Regions from separate parts of the Geobacillus sp. C56-T2 genome, predicted to be linked through region 2. Evidence: riboswitches for the same ligand, from Rfam matches in the RefSeq annotation. Region 2 holds a riboswitch; each other region holds the start of a gene.
What was found. Region 2 has a riboswitch for S-adenosylmethionine ahead of metK (methionine adenosyltransferase). Riboswitches for the same ligand answer to the same signal wherever they lie in the genome.
Positions count from the first base shown of each region.

Region 1: it holds a riboswitch for S-adenosylmethionine, as region 2 does, so the genes downstream of both, GC56T2_RS04360 (methionine biosynthesis PLP-dependent protein) here and metK (methionine adenosyltransferase) in region 2, are expected to answer to the same signal.
Region 3: it holds a riboswitch for S-adenosylmethionine, as region 2 does, so the genes downstream of both, GC56T2_RS06605 (hypothetical protein) here and metK (methionine adenosyltransferase) in region 2, are expected to answer to the same signal.

Region 1 covers NZ_VJWB01000001.1:839,283-842,561, forward strand. Annotated here, with positions in the region: gene GC56T2_RS04350 (YjcG family protein) at 1-426, opposite strand, end outside; gene GC56T2_RS04355 (alpha/beta hydrolase) at 464-1,192, opposite strand; SAM riboswitch class I at 1,378-1,488, shown strand; gene GC56T2_RS04360 (methionine biosynthesis PLP-dependent protein) at 1,829-2,932, shown strand; gene metC (cystathionine beta-lyase) at 2,936-3,279, shown strand, end outside.
Region 2 covers NZ_VJWB01000001.1:2,801,587-2,804,865, forward strand. Annotated here, with positions in the region: gene GC56T2_RS13915 (tetraprenyl-beta-curcumene synthase family protein) at 1-65, opposite strand, end outside; gene GC56T2_RS13920 (gamma carbonic anhydrase) at 273-803, shown strand; gene metK (methionine adenosyltransferase) at 999-2,213, opposite strand; SAM riboswitch class I at 2,335-2,449, opposite strand; gene pckA (phosphoenolpyruvate carboxykinase (ATP)) at 2,636-3,279, shown strand, end outside.
Region 3 covers NZ_VJWB01000001.1:1,294,854-1,298,132, reverse strand. Annotated here, with positions in the region: gene GC56T2_RS06615 (PaaI family thioesterase) at 1-48, opposite strand, end outside; gene GC56T2_RS06610 (VOC family protein) at 600-983, opposite strand; gene GC56T2_RS06605 (hypothetical protein) at 1,010-1,345, opposite strand; SAM riboswitch class I at 1,412-1,516, opposite strand; gene opp4A (oligopeptide ABC transporter substrate-binding protein) at 1,567-3,279, opposite strand, start outside.

The sequences.
Region 1 (3,279 bases), 2.0 Mb from region 2:
CTCAAAATGGACGTCTTGCAGTTTCAGCTGGCTGTATACATCGGCGTATTCGCCACTCGGCAAGTCCCGGCCGATCGTAATGTGCGGCACGAACACAAACTCCGGCTGCCCGGAAAACAAGCCGCTGTGCAGCTGCTCATGAAGGCGTTCAAGCACGTCGTTTGGCTCCACTTTCAAATAAATGACGTTGCTGGTCGGGTAAAACGAGCTGAATTTCGTCACTTCGATCGGAATCGGAGGCGTTTTCGCTGCGATGCGACGCAGTTCCTTTGTCATCGCTTTCAACTGTTCCTCGTCCGCCTCAAACGGATATTTCAATGTAATGTGCGGCGGGATGAGGGCGTAATGGCTGTCATACCGTTTCCGGTAGGAGTTGGCGAAATCTTGGATTCGTTTGGACGGAAAGATGACAATGCCGTATTTCATTTCAATTCCCCTCCTTGAGATGGTTATCGTTGGACGGCTACAGCGTCAAAATCGTCGATAGCGCCCGAGGCACATCGGGCTGCCAATGCGTCCACGCATGGCCGCCGGCAAACTCATGGTACGTATAGGCAAACCCTTTTTCGACCAACAAATCCCGCGCCTTTCGATTCGGGGTCACAAAGTCGCGCACTTGTCCGTCTGTCGTTTTTACAGCCGTTTCTTCCGAGCCGACGGAATGGTAAATGGCGAGCAGCGACGGATCGCGGAATGAGCGAATGAGCGCCAAGAGCGAATCATCGATGTAGGGAGACTGCATGGCGATTTTTCCGAATGTATGCGGATACAACAGTCCGGCGGTCAACGATACGGTCCCGCCGAGCGAATCACCGATGAGCGCCCGGCCTTTGCCCATTTGATACGTTGGCAGTTCGCGGTCCAAAAACGGAACGAGTTCATGGGCTAGAAAGCGGAGATACGCTCCGTGCTTCGTTCCCGATGGATGATACTTTTCATAGCGGTCGTTTACATTCCGATACGGAATACCGACGACGATCGTGCGGTCAATCGTGCCGTTGGCCATTAACGTTTCGACAGCCGTTTTCATTTTTCCGTACATAAAGTAATCTTTGCCGTCTTGAGCGATTAGTAAAGAATATTTGTAAAGCGGAGAAAAATTGCTTGGCAAATAGACGAGCAGTTCGATTTTCTCCTGAAGCTCCCCGCTATATAGCGCGTAATCGCGCATCGTTCCTGCTGTCATGACCATCCTCCAGTGAAAGCGCAAGTTCATCTGTTATTGTAACATATTTGTACAAAAAATGTTAATCAAGGGCTCGAATTTTTTGTGAATTTGCCGAGTGATGCGCAGCGAAAAAAAGACTTGCAAAAATCGCTGGAATGCGTTACATTTCTTAATAAATAAAATTGCAACAAAATTGAATACCCATCCTGTTCTTATCGAGAGAAGCGGAGGGAACTGGCCCAATGAAGCTTCAGCAACCAGCCGCCCGGCGGCCAGGTGCTAAATCCAGCGAATTGAGCATTCAATTCGGCAGATAAGAAGAAGCATGACCATTGTGTATGGAAAAGTCTTCTTCTTGGAAGACTTTTTTTATTTTCCTTTGTTTCGGCGGCCGTTTTGCCGACCTGTGAGGCAGGGCGGCAGCGAAGCGCTCGGCTGTCGAGAAGGCCAGTGATTTAGTGCAAAATGCTGCTGAGTTCCACCTATTTCTCAATTAGAGAAACTTCAAAGAATCAGCTTTCTTTTCTGAATGAAAATGCCTCCAATTGGTGTGTGACAGCGGTTTTTCACCGGCCTTCGAGACAAGCAGCGAAGCGTTTGGGCGCTGCGGCCGCCGGTCGTTGGGCAAGAGGAATTTTTTTGCAGAAGGAGAGAGATGAGATGGAGAAACTGGAGACGTTGTTAGCGCAAATCGGAAACCGGAGCGAAACCGTGACAGGAACGGTCAACCCGCCCGTCTATTTTTCGACCGCCTACCGCCATGCCGGCATCGGGGAATCGACCGGGTTTGACTACATCCGCACCGGTAATCCAACGCGCAAAATTGTTGAGGAGGCGATCGCAAAGCTGGAAGGCGGCGATCAAGGCTATGCGTTCAGCTCCGGCATGGCCGCCATTCAGACGGTGCTCGCCTTGTTTGAGAGCGGAGATGAGTTTCTCGTATCGGCCGACCTTTACGGCGGCACGTACCGGCTGTTTGAGCGCGGCTGGCGCAAGTACGGTCTTCGGTTCCATTATGTCGATTTTTCCGATCTCGATGCGGTGGAAGCGTGTATCAGCGAAAAAACGAAGGCGATTTTCTTGGAAACGCCGACAAACCCACTGATGCACGAGACCGATATTTCCGCGGTCGCCCAGCTTGCCCAACGGCACGGGCTATTGTTGATCGTGGATAACACGTTTTACACCCCGGTGCTCCAGCGCCCGATCGAACAAGGAGCCGATATCGTCATCCACAGCGCCACGAAATATTTAGGCGGCCATAACGATGTGTTGGCCGGCTTGGTCGTTGCCAAGGGAGAAGCGCTTTGTCAACGCTTGGCCGAGTACCATAACGCCATCGGCGCCGTCTTGTCCCCGTTTGACTCTTGGCTATTGATCCGCGGGATGAAAACGTTGGCGCTAAGGATGCGCCAGCATGAAGAAAACGCCAAGCGCATCAGCGCCTTTTTGCGCCAACATGAAGATGTGACCGACGTCTTATATCCAGGAAGAGGTGGGATGCTGTCGTTCCGGATTGCCGATGAAAAGTGGGTGAACGGATTTTTAAAAAGCTTGCGCCTTATTACGTTCGCGGAAAGCTTAGGCGGGGTTGAAAGCTTTATTACGTATCCGGCGACACAGACGCACGCGGACATTCCGGAAGACATCCGCATCCGAAACGGCGTCTGCAACCGGCTGCTCCGCTTCTCGGTCGGCATTGAACACGCCGATGATTTGATCGCCGACTTGGCGCAAGCGTTCAAAAACATGAAAGAGGTGTGAGCGATGGAACGGGAATGGTCGTTTTCGACAAAACTGCTCCATAACGAATGGAAAGTCGACCGCGCAACCGGGGCGGTGAGCGTGCCGATCCAGCACGCCTCCACGTTCCATCAGTTTGATTTCGACTCATTCGGAAAATACGACTACAGCCGCTCTGGCAATCCGACGCGCGAGGCGCTTGAGGAGACGATCGCCGCCTTAGAAGGCGGTGTGCGCGGGTTCGCGTTCGCCTCGGGCATGGCCGCCATCTCCACGGCGTTGTTGCTCCTGTCCAAAGGCGACCATGTGCTCGTAACCGAAGACGTCTACGGCGGCACGTACCGGATCGTCACCGAAGTGCTGAGCCG
Region 2 (3,279 bases):
ACAAGGGGAAACACGTCACGGTACACCATTTTCAGCAATGCAATCGGATGGGTCGGGATCTTCAATCGGGCTCACCTCGGGCGCAAAAACAAATGCTTTGTCTATTAGTATTGCCAGCCCCACCGCCTTCACAAACCGCCGCAGTGCGCGTTCATCGGCGAGCGGGGACACACAGACTACATCATTCATCATCGACAAGCGCGTGCAAAACAGCGGGATACCGTTGTACAATACTTGATGAACAAGATTGCCATAGAAAGGAACGAACGACGATGATTTATCCGTACAAAGGCAAAATGCCAACCATTGCTCCATCCGCCTTCATCGCCGACTATGTGACGATCACCGGCGATGTCACGATCGGCGAGGAGACGAGCGTCTGGTTTCACACCGTCATCCGCGGCGACGTGGCGCCAACGATCATCGGCAACCGGGTCAATATCCAAGATAACTCAATTTTGCATCAAAGTCCAAATAATCCGCTCATCATTGAAGACGGCGTGACCATCGGCCATCAAGTCATTTTGCACAGCGCCATCGTTCGCAAAAACGCCTTGATCGGCATGGGATCGATCATCCTCGATGGCGCCGAAATCGGCGAAAGCGCGTTTATCGGTGCCGGCAGCTTGGTGCCCCCCGGCAAAACCATCCCGCCGAACGTGCTCGCCCTCGGACGGCCGGCGAAAGTGGTGCGCGAGCTGACCGAGGACGATTTCCGCGAAATGGAACGCATTCGCCGCGAATATGTCGAAAAAGGACAATATTACAAGGCGCTCCAGCAGCAGCGGACCAACCGTCCGTAACGAGCCGGCTTCTTGCTCGGTCGCCAAGCCGCGCGACGGGACGCACCCCAACCGCCAGAAGAACAAAGTCCGGATGCGCCATCAAGACCAGCCGCGTCTTCTTGGCGAGACCACACTTCTTTTTTGAAGCAAGCGAGCCATGAAAACGAACAAGAGGGCGGCCAGCTATCGCCTGCAGGCCACCCTCTTGTTTCTTTATTGCTTGCTCGCCAACGCCAGCGCTTGTTCTTTCAACAAGGCAGCTTTGTCGGTGCGCTCCCACGGCAAGTCGATGTCCGTGCGCCCGAAATGGCCGTAAGCGGCCGTTTGTTTGTAAATCGGACGGCGCAAGTCAAGCATTTTAATGATGCCGGCCGGACGAAGGTCGAAGTTGTTGCGCACGACTTCAATTAAAATGTTTTCAGACACTTTGCCGGTGCCGAACGTATCGATCGAAATCGAGACCGGGCGGGCGACGCCGATCGCGTAGGCGAGCTGCACTTCGCACTTATCGGCGAGCCCGGCCGCGACGATGTTTTTCGCGACATAGCGGGCCGCATACGCCGCCGAGCGGTCGACTTTCGTCGGGTCTTTACCCGAGAACGCGCCGCCGCCATGACGGGCGTAGCCACCGTACGTGTCAACGATGATTTTCCGCCCCGTCAGCCCGGCATCCCCTTGCGGACCGCCGATGACGAACCGGCCGGTCGGGTTAATGAAGTAGTTCGTGTTCTCATCCAACAGCTCCGTCGGAACCACTGGCTTGATGACATGTTCTTTAATGTCACGTTCAATTTGGTCTTGAGTAATGTCCGGATGATGTTGCGCAGAAACGACGATCGTGTCGACGCGCACCGGTTTGCCGTTTTCATCGTATTCGATCGTCACCTGCGTTTTGCCATCGGGACGCAAATACGGCAACACGTCCGTTTTGCGCACTTCCGCCAAGCGGCGCGCCAAACGATGGGCGAGCGAAATCGGCAGCGGCATCAGCTCTTCCGTTTCATTGCAGGCAAACCCAAACATAAGCCCTTGGTCGCCGGCGCCGATCGCTTCAATTTCCTCATCCGTCATCTGACCTTCGCGCGCCTCAAGCGCCCGATCTACTCCCATCGCGATGTCCGGCGACTGTTCGTCAATCGACGTGAGCACGGCGCACGTGTCGGCGTCAAATCCGTATTTCGCGCGCGTATAGCCGATTTCGCGAACCGTATCGCGGACGATGCGCGGAATATCGACGTACGTCGACGTCGTAATTTCCCCGCTCACGAGCACCAGCCCGGTCGTGACGCTTGTTTCACAAGCAACGCGGGCGTTCGGGTCTTTTTCCAAAATGGCATCCAAAATCGCATCGGAAATTTGGTCGCAAATTTTGTCCGGGTGTCCTTCGGTTACAGACTCTGAAGTAAACAAGCGGCGTTTGGCTGACATTCGGCTCATTTCCTCCTCTTGACGTAATGTGGCGATACGGAACTCGTTTCCCTTGGCAATATAAAAAAACCTTTCCTGTCACGGCGAGGAAAGGTCATTGCAATCGGATTGCTTCCTTTCACTCTTATCGTTCAAGGACTGCGCCTTGCCACAGGTTAGCACCATTTCACACATGTACAGTTGTGACGGTTGCTGGGCTTCATCGGGCCTGTCCCTCCGCCGGCTCGGGATAAGAGTATCCGTTCAATGACTTATCATATCGCAACAAACGAACGGAAGTCAACCATACAAAACATTTTTTTATTGTTCAAAAAATGAGGAAAAATAAGTCCGAAAAACCTTCACAATTAGTATGGACTATTAATAAAAATGTGTTATACTATTTTCAAAAGTGATTCCAATAAAGAAGGCAGGTTTTGAACATGGGGATTGCCAATATGACGAATAAACTCGATCTCTTGCTGCAAAAACCGTACGTCCACCACCAACTGTCCGTCGCAGAACTCGTTGAAAAAGTGCTGCAGCGAAAGGAAGGCCGGCTAACGCATACCGGCGCCGTCGCCGTCACGACCGGCAAGTACACGGGGCGGTCGCCGAAAGACAAATACATCGTGGAAGAGCCGTCAACGAAACAAACGGTCGACTGGGGAACGGTCAACCAGCCGATGGCGCCGGAAACGTTTGAAAAACTGTACGACAAAGTGCTCGATTATTTGTTAAAACAAGAGGAACTGTTCGTCTTTAAAGGCTTTGCCGGCGCCGATCCGAAATCCCGGCTGCCGATTCAAGTCGTCAATGAATTCGCCTGGCACAACTTGTTCGTCCATCAGCTGTTCATCCGGCCAAGCGCTGAAGAGCTCGCCGCGCATGAACCGCAATTCACTGTCATTTGCGCGCCGAACTTTAAAGCCGACCCGAAAGTTGACGGCACGCGCTCGGAAGCGTTCATCATCATCTCGTTTGAACGGCGCACCGTGTTGATCGGCGGCACCGAGTATGCCGGCGAAATGAAAAAATCGATCTTCTCGGTGATGAACTATTTGCTGCCGGAACAAGGCATCCTGCC
Region 3 (3,279 bases), 1.5 Mb from region 2:
TTCATCCGGATAGTCGTCTTGAATAGCGTGAACGATCGTTTCTTCCACGAAATCTCCTCCCCTCTTTTTCTAGTATATCATCCAATCGGAAAGGCCTCGACCCCTAAAGCGCACTTTTCGCCCCAAAGTTGCTGTCCATGCCACAATGAGCGTCATGAACAACGAAGCGGCTCCATCAGGAATCGTTCCCGAATGTCAGCCCATACACGGACTGCCATCCGTGCAAAACGAAGCTGACAGGACCTATAAGGCTGGTGATTTCGGGAAAAATACAGCTGGCCACCCATTTCTGTGAAAATGCAGGACTGACGCGGATTTTCATCCCCGGATGAAGGGCAACCCGTTGCCCACGGAACTTTCCGTGAAAATGCCGCACTGGCGCGAGGTTTTCACCCCTAGGTGGAGGGAGATCACACTGCCCATGGAACTTTTCTGAGTAAAAAGGCCACCGATTGGTGTGTGACAGCGGTTTTTCACCGGTCTTCTATGCCACCGATCGACGTGCGGTCAAGGCAAGAAAATAGAAAGAGGCGCCAGCCACGCTCTGGCGCCCAAAGCCCGATCGATGCAAAATCGCGGGCCGCCTGTTTTCATTCTTCTTATCGTTCCGGCTCGTAAAATTCGATCCATTCCCCGTCCGGGCCGAGGAAAAACAAATATTTCGCCCCGTTCGGAAGCTCGGTAATGTCCTCCCAAACGAGCGGAACGCCAAGCGACACGAGCCGCTCTTTCTCCTGCTCAATGCCTTCGACCGTAAATGCGACGTGATGCACTTTTCCTTCCGTCGGCAAATCCGGATTGTATCCTTCGATGAGTTCGACGATGACTTGGCCGTCAAGCCCCAAAAACGCCAGTTTCATCGTCCCATTCGTATGAATCATCTCGCTGAGCAGCTCGAGGCCGACGACGTTTTGATAAAATGCTTTCGATGTTTCGATATCTTTCACTTGGATGCCGACGTGTTCAAATTTTTTGACTGCCATTCGCTGTTCTTCCTTTCTCTCATGTTCTACGATTCAATGGAAAACACAGCCCGCAAATACGGGGTCATTCGCGGTGGAAAAATGCCTTTTTTTCCTAGCTCCTGCCATAGATAGCGGTCAAGGGCGTACGGCCCCTCCGCTTTCCATTCCTCCACCTCATCGTTCGTCAGCACGAGGGAAATCATCGTCCCTTGCGCTTCCCCATACAAGTGGACATAGCCGTCCCCGCGGTCGACATGCACGACCGCCCGGCGATCGAACCGGATGAGCTCCGTCCGCACGCAGCGCATGACGTGAACGGCAAACGTCGCCGCCGGCAAATGCGCCGCCATGCAAGCGCGCAGCGACAGTCGTTCCGCCACGCCCCCTCACCTCCCATCATCAAAAACCCCCCTTCCGCCTCGGAATGACGCGAAAGGGGGTGGCCGTTCTTATCATCCAAAGCGACATCGCTTTGCGGGTGTTAGCACCTTGCCAGCGGCAGGTTGCTGTGGGGTCATCAAGCCCGTTCTCTCGCCCACTCTTGATAAGACGTATGCAATTTGTCTTCTATCTTATCATACATCATCAGAGGCGGCAATCGTCATTGTTCGACTTCCGGCTGCTCGGACGTGACGCCGACATCTTTCCACGTCAGTTTCGAACTCGGATCGACCGTGAAGTTGGCGACGCGGTTGTTGACGGCATAAATGGCCGAACGATACAACGTCGGAATGACCGGAACTTCTTCGTTCATCAATTTTTGCCATTCACTGTAAATTTTCCGGCGATATTCTTTGTCAAACGCCTGTTCAGAATGGCCTTTTTCCAACAGTTCATCGTTTTTCTCATTCACCCAGCGCGAGTAGTTGAACATGACGTTCCGTCCATACAATCCGTATGGATCGACGTCCGTGCCCGTCCCCCACGCGGCTGCGTAAACGTCCACTTTCGGATCGTCTTTTTCGACCATATCATAGAAGGAGTTGAACTCCGCCAAACGTCCGTCCACAAGCTGAACATCGAGGCCGACATCTCTCCAGCATTGCATATAAAATTTAGCCAACGGTTCAGCGATGTCCCCGCCGCTCATTGCCAAGAAGTTGATCTTGAATTTTTTGCCGTTCGGATCTTCGCGGAGGCCATCGCCATCCACATCTTTATATCCGGCTTCATCCAGCAATTGTTTCGCTTTTTCCGGATTGTACGTATACCCTTTGATGGAGCTGTCATGATAGCCCGGGAACGACGGCGGAATGAGCGTGTTCGCCGGGAAGCGCAAACCATGATACAGGCGGTCGGCCACCTCTTGGTTGTTGATGGCGTACGCCATCGCCTGGCGCAGTTTTTTGTTTTGGAATTTCGGATTGTCCATGACGTTTTCCTGCTTTTTCGCATCCCAATGGCCGAGTTTAAAGCCGATATAGTTGTATGCCAAGTCCACTCTGCCGACAAACTGAATGTTTTTCGTCCCTTTCGCGTTCAAATATTGGTCGGTCGGGAACTCGGCGACGTCAATTTCGCCTTTTTTCAGCGCTTGCAGGACGACTTGCGGGCTGACGACTCTCAAAATGACGCCTTCCAAGTTCGGTTTGCCGGCCCAGTAGTCATCATTGCGAACAAACTCGACCGACTCGCCCGGAACGATTTTCTTCACTTTGAACGGTCCGAAGCCGATCGGGTTTTTCCGGATTTTATCCGATTTCGCCAAGTCTTTGATCGGAATGTCTTTCAAGTAATGCTTCGGCAGCGGATACGCCCAAATGCCGGTCAACACCGACGGATTGGCCTGTTTCCATGTGATCGTCAACGTCTTTTTGTCGATGACTTTAATGCCGGAAATTTTATCCGCTTTGCCGCTATGATATTCTTCCATCCCGACGATGCCTTGGATGAGCGCATCGCCATAGCGGACGCCGGTGTAATCTTTATGGCCGATGACCAAATACGCATACTCCAAGTCTTCGGCGGTCACCGGTTGGCCGTCATGCCAGTTGACGTTGTCTTTGATGCGGATCGTCATCGTCTTTTTGTCTTCGGACAACTCGTATGTGGCAGCGCCGTCATTCGTAATCTCATAGTCGCCGTTCGTCCGGAAAAGCGACTCGTCAAAAAATTGCAAAATCTCCGCGTCGGGCGCTCCCGTGTAGAACGCATAGCTGAGCGTTCCTTCAAACGGCGTATCGGACACAAGGCCGTATTTCAGCACGCCGCCATCGATGATTTTCCCGTCGTTTTTCACCGTCATCGGGAATTTGCTGATGTCTTCCTTCTGAGCCGCCGGTTTTTCGTTGTTGTTGCCCTTTCCGCTCGTTGT